2 regions of the Paenirhizobium cremeum genome follow, and region 1 is predicted to be linked to the other one. Evidence: predicted binding sites of a transcription regulator. Region 1 holds the regulator's gene; the other holds the start of a gene.
What was found. Region 1 encodes PhoB, which activates phosphate uptake and scavenging genes when phosphate is short. Its sites were predicted from a motif close to TGTCATNNANCTGTCAT; they were not measured.
Positions count from the first base shown of each region.

Region 2: the regulator PhoB is predicted to act here: its motif matches at 2,268-2,284, upstream of ACLBKR_RS05705 (YrbL family protein).

Region 1 is NZ_CP180217.1:126,642-131,570, forward strand. Features, by position in the region: gene pstA (phosphate ABC transporter permease PstA) at 1-898, shown strand, start outside; gene pstB (phosphate ABC transporter ATP-binding protein PstB) at 912-1,727, shown strand; gene phoU (phosphate signaling complex protein PhoU) at 1,776-2,489, shown strand; gene phoB (phosphate regulon transcriptional regulator PhoB) at 2,522-3,205, shown strand; gene ACLBKR_RS00655 (GcrA family cell cycle regulator) at 3,308-3,832, opposite strand; gene ACLBKR_RS00660 (aspartate aminotransferase family protein) at 4,272-4,929, shown strand, end outside.
Region 2 is NZ_CP180217.1:1,152,266-1,157,194, reverse strand. Features, by position in the region: gene ACLBKR_RS05715 (aminotransferase class I/II-fold pyridoxal phosphate-dependent enzyme) at 1-648, opposite strand, end outside; gene ACLBKR_RS05710 (L,D-transpeptidase family protein) at 838-2,166, opposite strand; gene ACLBKR_RS05705 (YrbL family protein) at 2,340-3,143, shown strand; gene ldtR (transcriptional regulator LdtR) at 3,140-3,649, opposite strand; gene ACLBKR_RS05695 (DUF6163 family protein) at 3,780-4,217, opposite strand; gene hemB (porphobilinogen synthase) at 4,343-4,929, shown strand, end outside.

The sequences.
Region 1 (4,929 bases):
TCAATCGCTGATCGGAAAGACGGTTCCGGTGACCCTGCTTGCCAACGCCAACATCGACTCCGCCTACAAGGGCCAGATCGATCTGTCGGTTGCCGAGCAGAACCGCAAGGTTTCCGACCAGCAGCTCGCATGGATGAACCAGCTCGCCGAAAGCGGCGCGCTTGCCGGGCACTTCAACACCGGCATTTTCGTGAACGGCGCATCGAGCCGTCCGGAAGCGGCGGGTGTCGGGGTGGCACTCATCGGTTCGGCCTACATGATGCTGATCGTCCTCGTGCTTTCGCTGCCGATCGGTGTCGCGGCTTCGATCTACCTTGAAGAGTTCGCCCCGAAGAACCGCTTCACCGACCTGATCGAAGTGAACATCAACAACCTTGCTGCCGTCCCCTCGATCGTATTCGGTCTTCTTGGTCTTGCGGTGTTCATCAACTTCATGGGCCTGCCGCGTTCGGCCTCGATTGTCGGCGGTCTCGTGCTGACGCTGATGACCTTGCCGACCATCATCATCGCCACGCGTGCGGCTTTGAAGGCCGTGCCGCCGTCGATCCGCGCTGCCGCGCTCGGCCTCGGCGCTTCGAAGATGCAGACGGTCTTCCATCATGTGCTGCCGCTTGCCATGCCGGGCATCCTGACCGGCACGATCATCGGCCTGGCGCATGCTCTCGGTGAAACGGCACCGTTGCTGCTGATCGGCATGGTGGCTTTCGTCGCCAACTATCCAGGTACGCCGCTCGAGCCGTCGACCGCCCTTCCGGTGCAGATCTACCAGTGGGCGAACGAGGCGGAGCGTGCTTTCGTCGAACGTACATCGGGAGCGATCATTATTCTGCTCCTGTTCCTTCTGGTAATGAATGTGGGCGCAATCCTGTTGCGGCGACGCTTCGAACGGCGCTGGTAGAGGGAGAAGAGACATGAACATGATGTCGGAATCAGCAGTTGAAAAGGCGCTGGATCAGAAAATGAGCGATGTGAACTACAAGATGATTGGCAAGGACGTCTCGGTTTACTACGGCGAGAAGCGCGCGCTTTTCGACGTGAACCTGAACGTTCGCGAGCATACGGTAACCGCGCTCATCGGCCCTTCGGGCTGCGGTAAGTCGACCTTCCTCAGGACGCTCAACCGCATGAATGACACGATCGACGGTTGCCGGGTCACCGGCAAGATCACGCTCGACGAGATGGACATCTACGATCCGTCCATCGATGTGGTCGAACTGCGCGCGCGCGTTGGCATGGTTTTCCAGAAGCCGAACCCGTTCCCGAAGTCGATCTACGAGAACATTTCCTACGGCCCGCGCATCCATGGTCTCGCCAAGTCGAAGGCCGATCTCGACCAGATCGTCGAGACCAGCCTTCAGAAGGCCGGCCTCTGGAACGAGGTGAAGGACCGCCTCCATGAGTCTGGCACCGGTCTCTCCGGCGGCCAGCAGCAGCGCCTGTGCATTGCCCGTGCAGTCGCCGTCAGCCCGGAAGTCATCCTGATGGACGAGCCTTGCTCGGCACTCGATCCGATCGCGACCGCCAAGGTCGAGGAACTGATCCACGAGCTCAGAACCAACTTCACGATTGTCATCGTGACGCACTCCATGCAGCAGGCGGCCCGCGTTTCCCAGCGCACGGCGATGTTCCACCTCGGTCTGCTGGTCGAGGAAAACGATACCGACAAGATGTTCACCAATCCGGACGATCAGCGCACGCAGGACTACATCATGGGCCGCTTCGGCTGATGTCGCCGCATCCGGTGATCGATCTTCCATTTCAAGGATACCAAGAACATGTCTTCATCGCATATCTACTCGGCCTATGACGAGGAACTGAAATACCTGATGCGCCGCATCTCCGAGATGGGTGGGCTTGCCGAACAGATGGTGGGCGACAGCATTCGCGCGCTTGTCAATTCCGATGCCGCCCTTGCCCAGAAGGTCATCTCCGACGACGTCATCATGGATGCCGCCGAGCGCGAGATCGGCGACAAGGCGATCGTCACCATCGCCCGCCGCCAGCCGGTTGCAGCTGATCTTCGCGAGATCATCGGCGCGCTCAAGATTGCCAATGACCTGGAGCGGGTCGGCGATCTCGGCAAGAGCAACGCCAAGCGCGTCATGGCCGTTCAGGCCACCGGCGTTCCGCGCAAGCTCGCCCGCGGCATCGAGCATCTGTCGGAGCTTGCGCTCGTGCAGCTCAAGGAAGTGCTCGACGTCTACACGACACGCTCGGCCGAAAAGGCCAAGTCGATCCGTGATCGCGACGAGGAGATCGACGCCATCTATACCTCGCTCTTCCGCGAGCTTCTGACCTACATGATGGAAGATCCGCGCAACATCACCAGCTGCACGCATCTTCTGTTTTGCGCCAAGAACATCGAGCGCATCGGCGACCATGCCACCAATATCGCTGAGACGATCTACTACATGGCGACGGGCGCTCAGCCGGAAGGCGAGCGCCCGAAGGAAGACCTGACGGCTACCGTCGGCGCCATCGCCGAGTGAGCCGTCGGTCCTGAGAGAGGTAGTTGAAGTCGATGTTGCCCAAGATTGCTGTCGTTGAGGACGAAGAAGCACTGAGCGTGCTTCTTCGTTACAATCTCGAGGCTGAAGGTTACGAGGTCGAGACCATCCTGCGTGGCGATGAAGCGGAGTTGAGGCTGCAGGAGCGGGTTCCCGACCTGCTCATCCTCGACTGGATGCTGCCCGGTGTCTCGGGCATCGAGCTTTGCCGCCGGTTGCGTATGCGGCCGGAGACGGAACGTCTGCCGATCATCATGCTGACGGCCCGCGGCGAAGAAAGCGAGCGCGTGCGCGGTCTGGCGACCGGGGCGGATGACTATGTCGTCAAGCCGTTCTCGACCCCGGAACTGATGGCGCGTGTCAAGGCCATGCTGCGCCGCGCACGTCCGGAGGTCCTCTCCAGTGTCTTGCGTTGCGGCGATATCGAACTGGACCGCGAGACCCATCGGGTTCATCGCAAGAGCCGCGAAGTCCGGCTTGGGCCGACCGAATTCCGTCTGCTGGAGTTCCTGATGGCTTCCCCCGGGCGCGTTTTCTCGCGTTCCCAGCTTCTGGACGGCGTCTGGGGCCACGACATCTATGTCGACGAACGCACGGTCGACGTGCATGTGGGTCGCCTTCGCAAGGCTCTCAACTTCTCGAATATGCAGGATGTGATCCGCACCGTGCGCGGCGCGGGATATTCCATGGAAGCCTGATTGGGTTTTTCCAGGATCACATTGCGGATACGTTGTGACAGACAAAAAACGGGCCGAAAGGCCCGTTTTTACATTTCCGGTTTTGTCCGAAGACGCCGGACTTTATCGAGCCGACCTACGCCTGTCGCCAATCGGCTGGTAGGCGAGCTTGGCGTGATAGTTGCAATAAGGGGAATTATCGGACGACTCGCAGCCGCAGAAATGGAAATCGTCCTTCATAGGATCGCCGATCGGCCACTTGCAGGTGCGTTCCGTGAGTTCCGTCAGCGCCAGACGCCGGGAAATCGGCACGACCACGTTGCTCGCCGGAGCGATATCGATTTCCTCGATGCCTTCGATCTCGATTTCTTCCTTGAGCATGTTGGCGCCGGCAGGCCGCGCAACGGTGCGGGTGGTGACGCGCGGCGCATAGTTCTGGGCGCGGGGCGGCGTCGCCGTGCGCTTTGCCGTCCGCGTCGTCGCGACGCTGCCGCCGGCCTTGGCGCGGCCCGGGAGGCTGAGGCGGTGAACTTTGCCGATAACGGCATTGCGGCTCACTCCGCCAAGTTGCGCGGCAATCTGGCTCGCGCTCAAGCCTTCGGCCCAAAGCCGCTTCAGCTTTTCTACTCGCTCATCCGTCCAGTTCATGCCATTTTCTCCGCCGGTCGCAATTCGTGCTGGCAGAATCCCTCGCCGTTGCTTCGGAAAATTCCGAAACAAAACTGCCTCGATACTGTCGGTGACTAATTCCGCCGCATGCAATTTCTTTATTGGTTCTTAACCTAGTGTGAGGCTGACTCCGTGACAAGAGTCGGCGGAATCATCGGGAATCGATTTCGAAGTTTTCCCCAACTTGCTACCGAGGCGCGATCATGTTCGCCCATGCGCCGCTTGGCTCTGTCCCTCGACTCCGAGTGGCGAAAATTCCGCTTTTCCGCGGTGTTTCGTTGACAGGGAGGGGCGAAATGACGATAGTGCAGCCGCCGCCGCAAGGCGGCATTTTTGATTTTTTGGACCCGGCGGAACAGGGGTTCCGGTGCGGTCCGCACCCGAAAAGACAAAAGCTCTTCGAAAGGAGTCTTTCGCTATGGCCGAGGCCTCTCCGCTTTATCAGACTTACATGCGCGCTCCGCTGCGTTTCGAGCGAGGCGAGGGCGTGTGGCTGATTACGGAAAACGGAGAGCGATATCTCGATTTCGCAGCGGGTGTCGCCGTGAATTCGCTGGGCCACGCCCACCCTCATCTCGTCGGCGCATTGCGTGAGCAGGCCGATAAGGTCTGGCATCTTTCGAACCTCTATGAGATCCCAGGCCAGGAAAAGCTCGGCAAGCGCCTGACCGAGGCGACCTTTGCCGACCGGGTGTTTTTCACCAATTCCGGTGCAGAGGCGCTTGAATGCGCCATCAAGACGGCCCGCCGCTATCAGTTCTCCAAGGGACATGGCGAGCGGTTCCACATCATCACTTTTGAAGGCGCCTTCCATGGCCGCACGCTGGCGACGATTGCCGCTGGCGGCCAGGCGAAATATCTCGAAGGCTTCGGCCCCAAGGCGCCGGGTTTCGATCAGGTGCCTTTCGGCGATCTGGAAGCTGTGAAGGCGGCGATTACTGACGAAACGGCAGCCATCCTCATCGAGCCCGTTCAGGGCGAGGGCGGCATCCGCACCGCGCCTGCCGGTTTCCTGCGGGAACTGCGCAAGATCTGCGATGACAACGGTCTTCTCCTGATCTTCGACGAGGTCCAGT
Region 2 (4,929 bases), 1.0 Mb from region 1:
TTCCGTGACCACGAGGATGCCGGCATCCGGGAATTTCTCACGGATCTTGCTAAGCCGCCGGATTACCGCCCCGGTATTCAGATGGGCGAAATGATGAATGTTCTGGGTGGCTGCGCGCGCACCTTCCTGCAGGCAGGAATGGGCAAGCACGTCCATGACCACATGATCGTCGGGACGGACGAAACCCTGCACGGAAGCAAAACCGGCCGACCAGCCGGTGGGGTAGAGCACGACCTCCCTGCCCCCGAGGAAATCCGAAAACTTGGCTTCGAGCTCAAGCGAGTTGGCCGTATTGCCGAGGAGAGCGGCCGAGCCGGCGCTGTGCACGCCATAACGTTCGACCGCCTCGATCGCCGCCTGCTTGATGCGCGGATGGGAGGAAAGGCTGAGATAATCCTGGGAAGCGAAATTGATGCCCTGGAAGCTTCGGTCCGCATCGGAGCGCACCTTGCAAAAGGTTGCCGGCGCCGTTTCCGTCGAGCGGGCATATGGCCACACTTCGTTTCGCCGCCGCAAATCCTGCCATTCGAAGAAACCGTCGACGCGACCGACAAGATCGGGACCTGTCGGCGCCCGATAGTCCCTCAGGCTGCCCTGAAGGGCTGCTGCTGGAATGCTGACTTTCCGGCTCGAGCTACTCATATCCATCGTGGGTCCCAGCCTCCAACTCAAACAAATGGCCAGTCAGATGATATTTTCGGCTGATGGTTAACACAACTGAAAATTTTAATGAATTTTTAACGATTAGAACTCGTCACCCGATAGCGGTATGCTGCGCGATCGTTAACGCGCGTCCGCCGCCCCGCTCGAGCATGGGGCGGCGGATGCATGCGCCGTTTATTGGGGCAGGATATCGTCCTCTACGGAACCGGAGACCTGTTCGACGCCGATGTTGGTCTGCAGGGCCAACTGGGCGTTTCCGTCCTTTCCGTAGATGTCGTCACGGAACTGGACGACGTTGTCCTTCGCCGACCAGGCAGTCAGGTAGACCCAGTGAACACCGATTTCATCCGAAACCGGGATCGGCGTGTTGACGCGGCTTGCGATCACGCGCTCGATCTCCTGGCGGTTCCAGCCGGGTGTGTTCTTCAGCACCCAGACAATCAGGTCGCGCACGTTCTGGACGCGCACACAGCCCGAGGACTCGAAGCGCATCAGCTTGTTGAACAGGCCCTGCGTCGGCGTGTCGTGCATGTAGACGGCTTCGGGGCTCGGGAAGTTGATCTTCGTCGAGGACATCGCATTGATCTTGCCTGGGTCCTGGCGGAACATCAGGTTCGGCGCCTTGGGCGCGAACCAGTCGATGCTCTCTGGCGACACCTCATTGCCCTTGCCATCGATCAACCGGATGTTGTTGCGCGCCAGATAGGTCGGGTCCTTACGCATCAGCGGCACGATGTCCTTTTCGACAATCGAGCGCGGCGCAGTCCAGTACGGATTGAGGATGATGTCGGACACCTTGGAGCTGACCAGAGGCGACGGGCGGGTGTCGCGGCCGACAATCGCGGTATTGCGAAGCGCCACCCGATCGCCCTCGACGGCTTCTACATAGGCCGCGGGAATGTTGACGACGATGTAACGATACTCAATCGGCTTGGCGGTGATGTCCTGGAGGCGCTGCAGATTGACGTTCAGCTGCATCAGGCGGGTGTCGGCGGAAACGTTGAGGGCCTTCAGGGTGAATTCGCCGAGAACGCCGTCCTCCGGCAGACCGTGGCGTGCCTGAAAACGCTTCACCGCGTCATCGACATAGGTGTCGAAGGCGTTCGACATGCCGGCCGAGCGGTCGAGGTCGCCGGAGATCATCAGGCGCTGGCGAAGCTGCTGGACCGACGGGTCGATGACGCCGATCTTGAGCTTTACCGCGGGATTGACCTGCGGCCAGCCGCCGTTGGAGACGATGGCCTGATAGTTGGCAATGGCCTGCTGGAAGTTAATGAGATTGCTGGCGCTGAGCATCGGCGTGTTCGACACGACAGCTGCCGTTGCGCGGGAAGCCTGAGCATCGAACTGGTCGTCCCAGTTGCCGCGCCTCGGAGCGGTGATCAACTCATCGACGGCCGTCTGTGCTGCGGCCTGACCGGCGATGGCGGCTGCGCCTGCTGCTGCGGCACCGCGCAACAGGGCGCGGCGTGACAAGTCGACAATTCCGGATTTCTTCGACATCTTCCCTACCGTTTTCAATTCAAACGAAAACCATCCTCTAGCAAGGCATGGTTAACAAACGGACGCCAGGGCCTGTTTTCGGCATACAGGCCTGAGGCGCCGCGACGGATACATGACCGTCCTTTGATGTCCGGCGCTCACACACCAATATGGCCAATTCGTGGCTCCGGCTATTGCACGAACTGTCGTATTCCTGTCATATTATGTTTTGTTACAAAATATTACGATCGAAGAACGCCATGGCACGCAAGGACTTTCACGGCAGGTTTAGCAGCCGGCTCGATATCGCGGAATGCAAGTTCGAGACGGCCGGATCACTAAAACGTGTCTACACGCACCCGGACATGCAGGATGTGGTTCTAAAAATCATAGATCCGGCGAGGACATCCGGAGATGCCCGTCTGAAGGGCGAAAGCCTGATGAAGCGGACAAACCCGCTCGGTGTCTATCGCGGCTTTCGGCGGGAACTCACCCAATACCTGATCCTCAGCCGTCGCTGGAACGAAGACCTGCGGGGCGCGCCGCCGATTGCGGTGCCCTGCGGCCTGGTGTCGACGACAGCCGGGCTAGCGCTCGTGACCGAAAAGATCGGCGGTACCGGCGACGCACTTGCCCCGACGCTTGAAAAACTGTTTGAGAACGGTGCATTGGCCTTCAAGCACCTGAAAGCGCTCAATCGCCTTTTCGACGATTGCATGGAGATGCACGTGGTGCTCTCCGACATGCATATGCGGCAGTTTCTATATAGCGAAACCCGCTCCGGCCGACCCGAATTCGTGGTCATCGACGGGATCGGCGAGAAGAATATTATCCCGCTGCGCTCGCTCAGCCCCCTCCTCAACAGGCGACGTCTCAAACGCGCCCGAGACGGTCTTTTCGAGGCCATCTTCGCACGCTATCCGGCCCTTAAAGCGGAGTGGACCGGGAAGCAAACCAATGCATCCCGGCCAGAGCTGGCAAGCAAACCCGTTGCTTAGAGGCGATACAAGATCTGGTCGTTCCAGAAGCGGTCCAGACGCTGCAGCAGCTTGTTCATCTGGGTGAACTCGTCGGAACCGATACCGCCGACCTTCTGGATCGAGCCGATATGCCGCTCGTAGAGCTTGGCAACGGTTTCGGCGATTTCCTGGCCGCTTTCCGTCAGGCTGATGCGGACCGAACGACGGTCGATGCGCGAGCGCTGATGGTTGATGAAGCCGAGATCCACCAGTTTCTTGACGTTGTAGGAAACGTTGGAGCCGAGATAGTAGCCGCGCGAACGCAGTTCGCCGGCGGTCAATTCGGAATTGCCGATGTTGAACAGCAGAAGTGCCTGAACGGCGTTGACGTCGCTGCGACCCTGACGGTCGAACTCGTCCTTGATGACGTCGAGAAGGCGGCGGTGCAGGCGTTCAACGAGATGGAGCGATTCCATGTAGAGCGAACGGATCGCCTCGTCCTGCGGTGCCAGGGTGTTCTGCTGCGGCTTGAGCTTGGTGTTCATGTCGGTCTGCCTCACTGTTTTGTCTGGCGGCTTTGTTTTTCTCCCGCCTTGTGAGTGACCATATCCAATGCACATAAAATTCTACTTAAAACGCAGGCTTAACAAGAGTTTACCGGCAAGAGCGATGACATTACGGTAAATCAAGCCTTATCTCCTCCTGTTTGTGGCGCTTTTCGAGCCACAGCGCCAGGCGGAACACGACATAGACCAGCGCGACCAAAGCATGCATGGCAATCACGATCGGATTGGCGCCGAAAACCCCGGACCAGAGGCCGTGCATGAGGATCTGCGTTCCGGCCGCCAGCGCCCAGATGACCGGCCCCCAGGAGACGGTCAGCCAAAGCCCGAGGGCCGCAACGGGGAAGATGACCGAGAGACTGGCGCCCGCGACCTTCCACGGCAGTGACAGAAGGTCGAAGCGTCCCTGCCCGCCCAGCGAATAGCCGACCAGCATCCCCCAGTATTGCAGGCCGAACCACAGGCATGCGATCGCGATCAATCTCAAAAAGATCACGAACAGGATTTCCGCGACGCTGCCTTTCGGTGCATGTTGAGAATCAGGCTCCATGCGCGAAGCATATGCGCAAGGGGCGTGTCGTTGCCAGTCATGGCGCGACGAAGCGCCTCTTTGCGGTTTTTCAATTGCTGGATTACAGCAGGGTTCCCCCTTGCAGAGGAAGACGAGGCAATACCATGCAGGACAAGACACATCTGGTCGACGAGATCACCGGGCACCGCCGCATGCGGCGCAATCGCAAGGCCGACTGGACAAGACGCATGGTCCAGGAAAACCGGCTGACGGTCGACGACCTCATCTGGCCGATCTTCGTCGTTCCCGGCGAAGGCATCGTCGAGCCCGTCGCCTCCATGCCGGGCGTCAACAGAATGTCTGTGGATAAGGCTGTCGAGGCAGCGAAGGAGGCGGCCGATCTCGGCATTCCGGCGCTGGCGACCTTTCCGAATATCGAGATGGAACTGCGCAACGAGACGGGATCGCAGATCCTTGAGGCGAACAACCTGATCAACCGCACCACGGCTGCAATCAAGAAAGCCGTTCCCAATATCGGCGTCATCACCGACGTTGCACTCGACCCCTTCACCAGCCACGGCCATGACGGCATCCTGCGCGGCAGCGAAATCGCCAACGACGAAACCGTCGAACAGGTGGTGCGCGCCGCAGTGCTGCAGGCAGACGCCGGCTCCGACATCATCGCTCCTTCCGAGATGATGGACGGGCGCATCGGCGCCATTCGCCGCGGGCTGGATGCCGCCGGGCACCA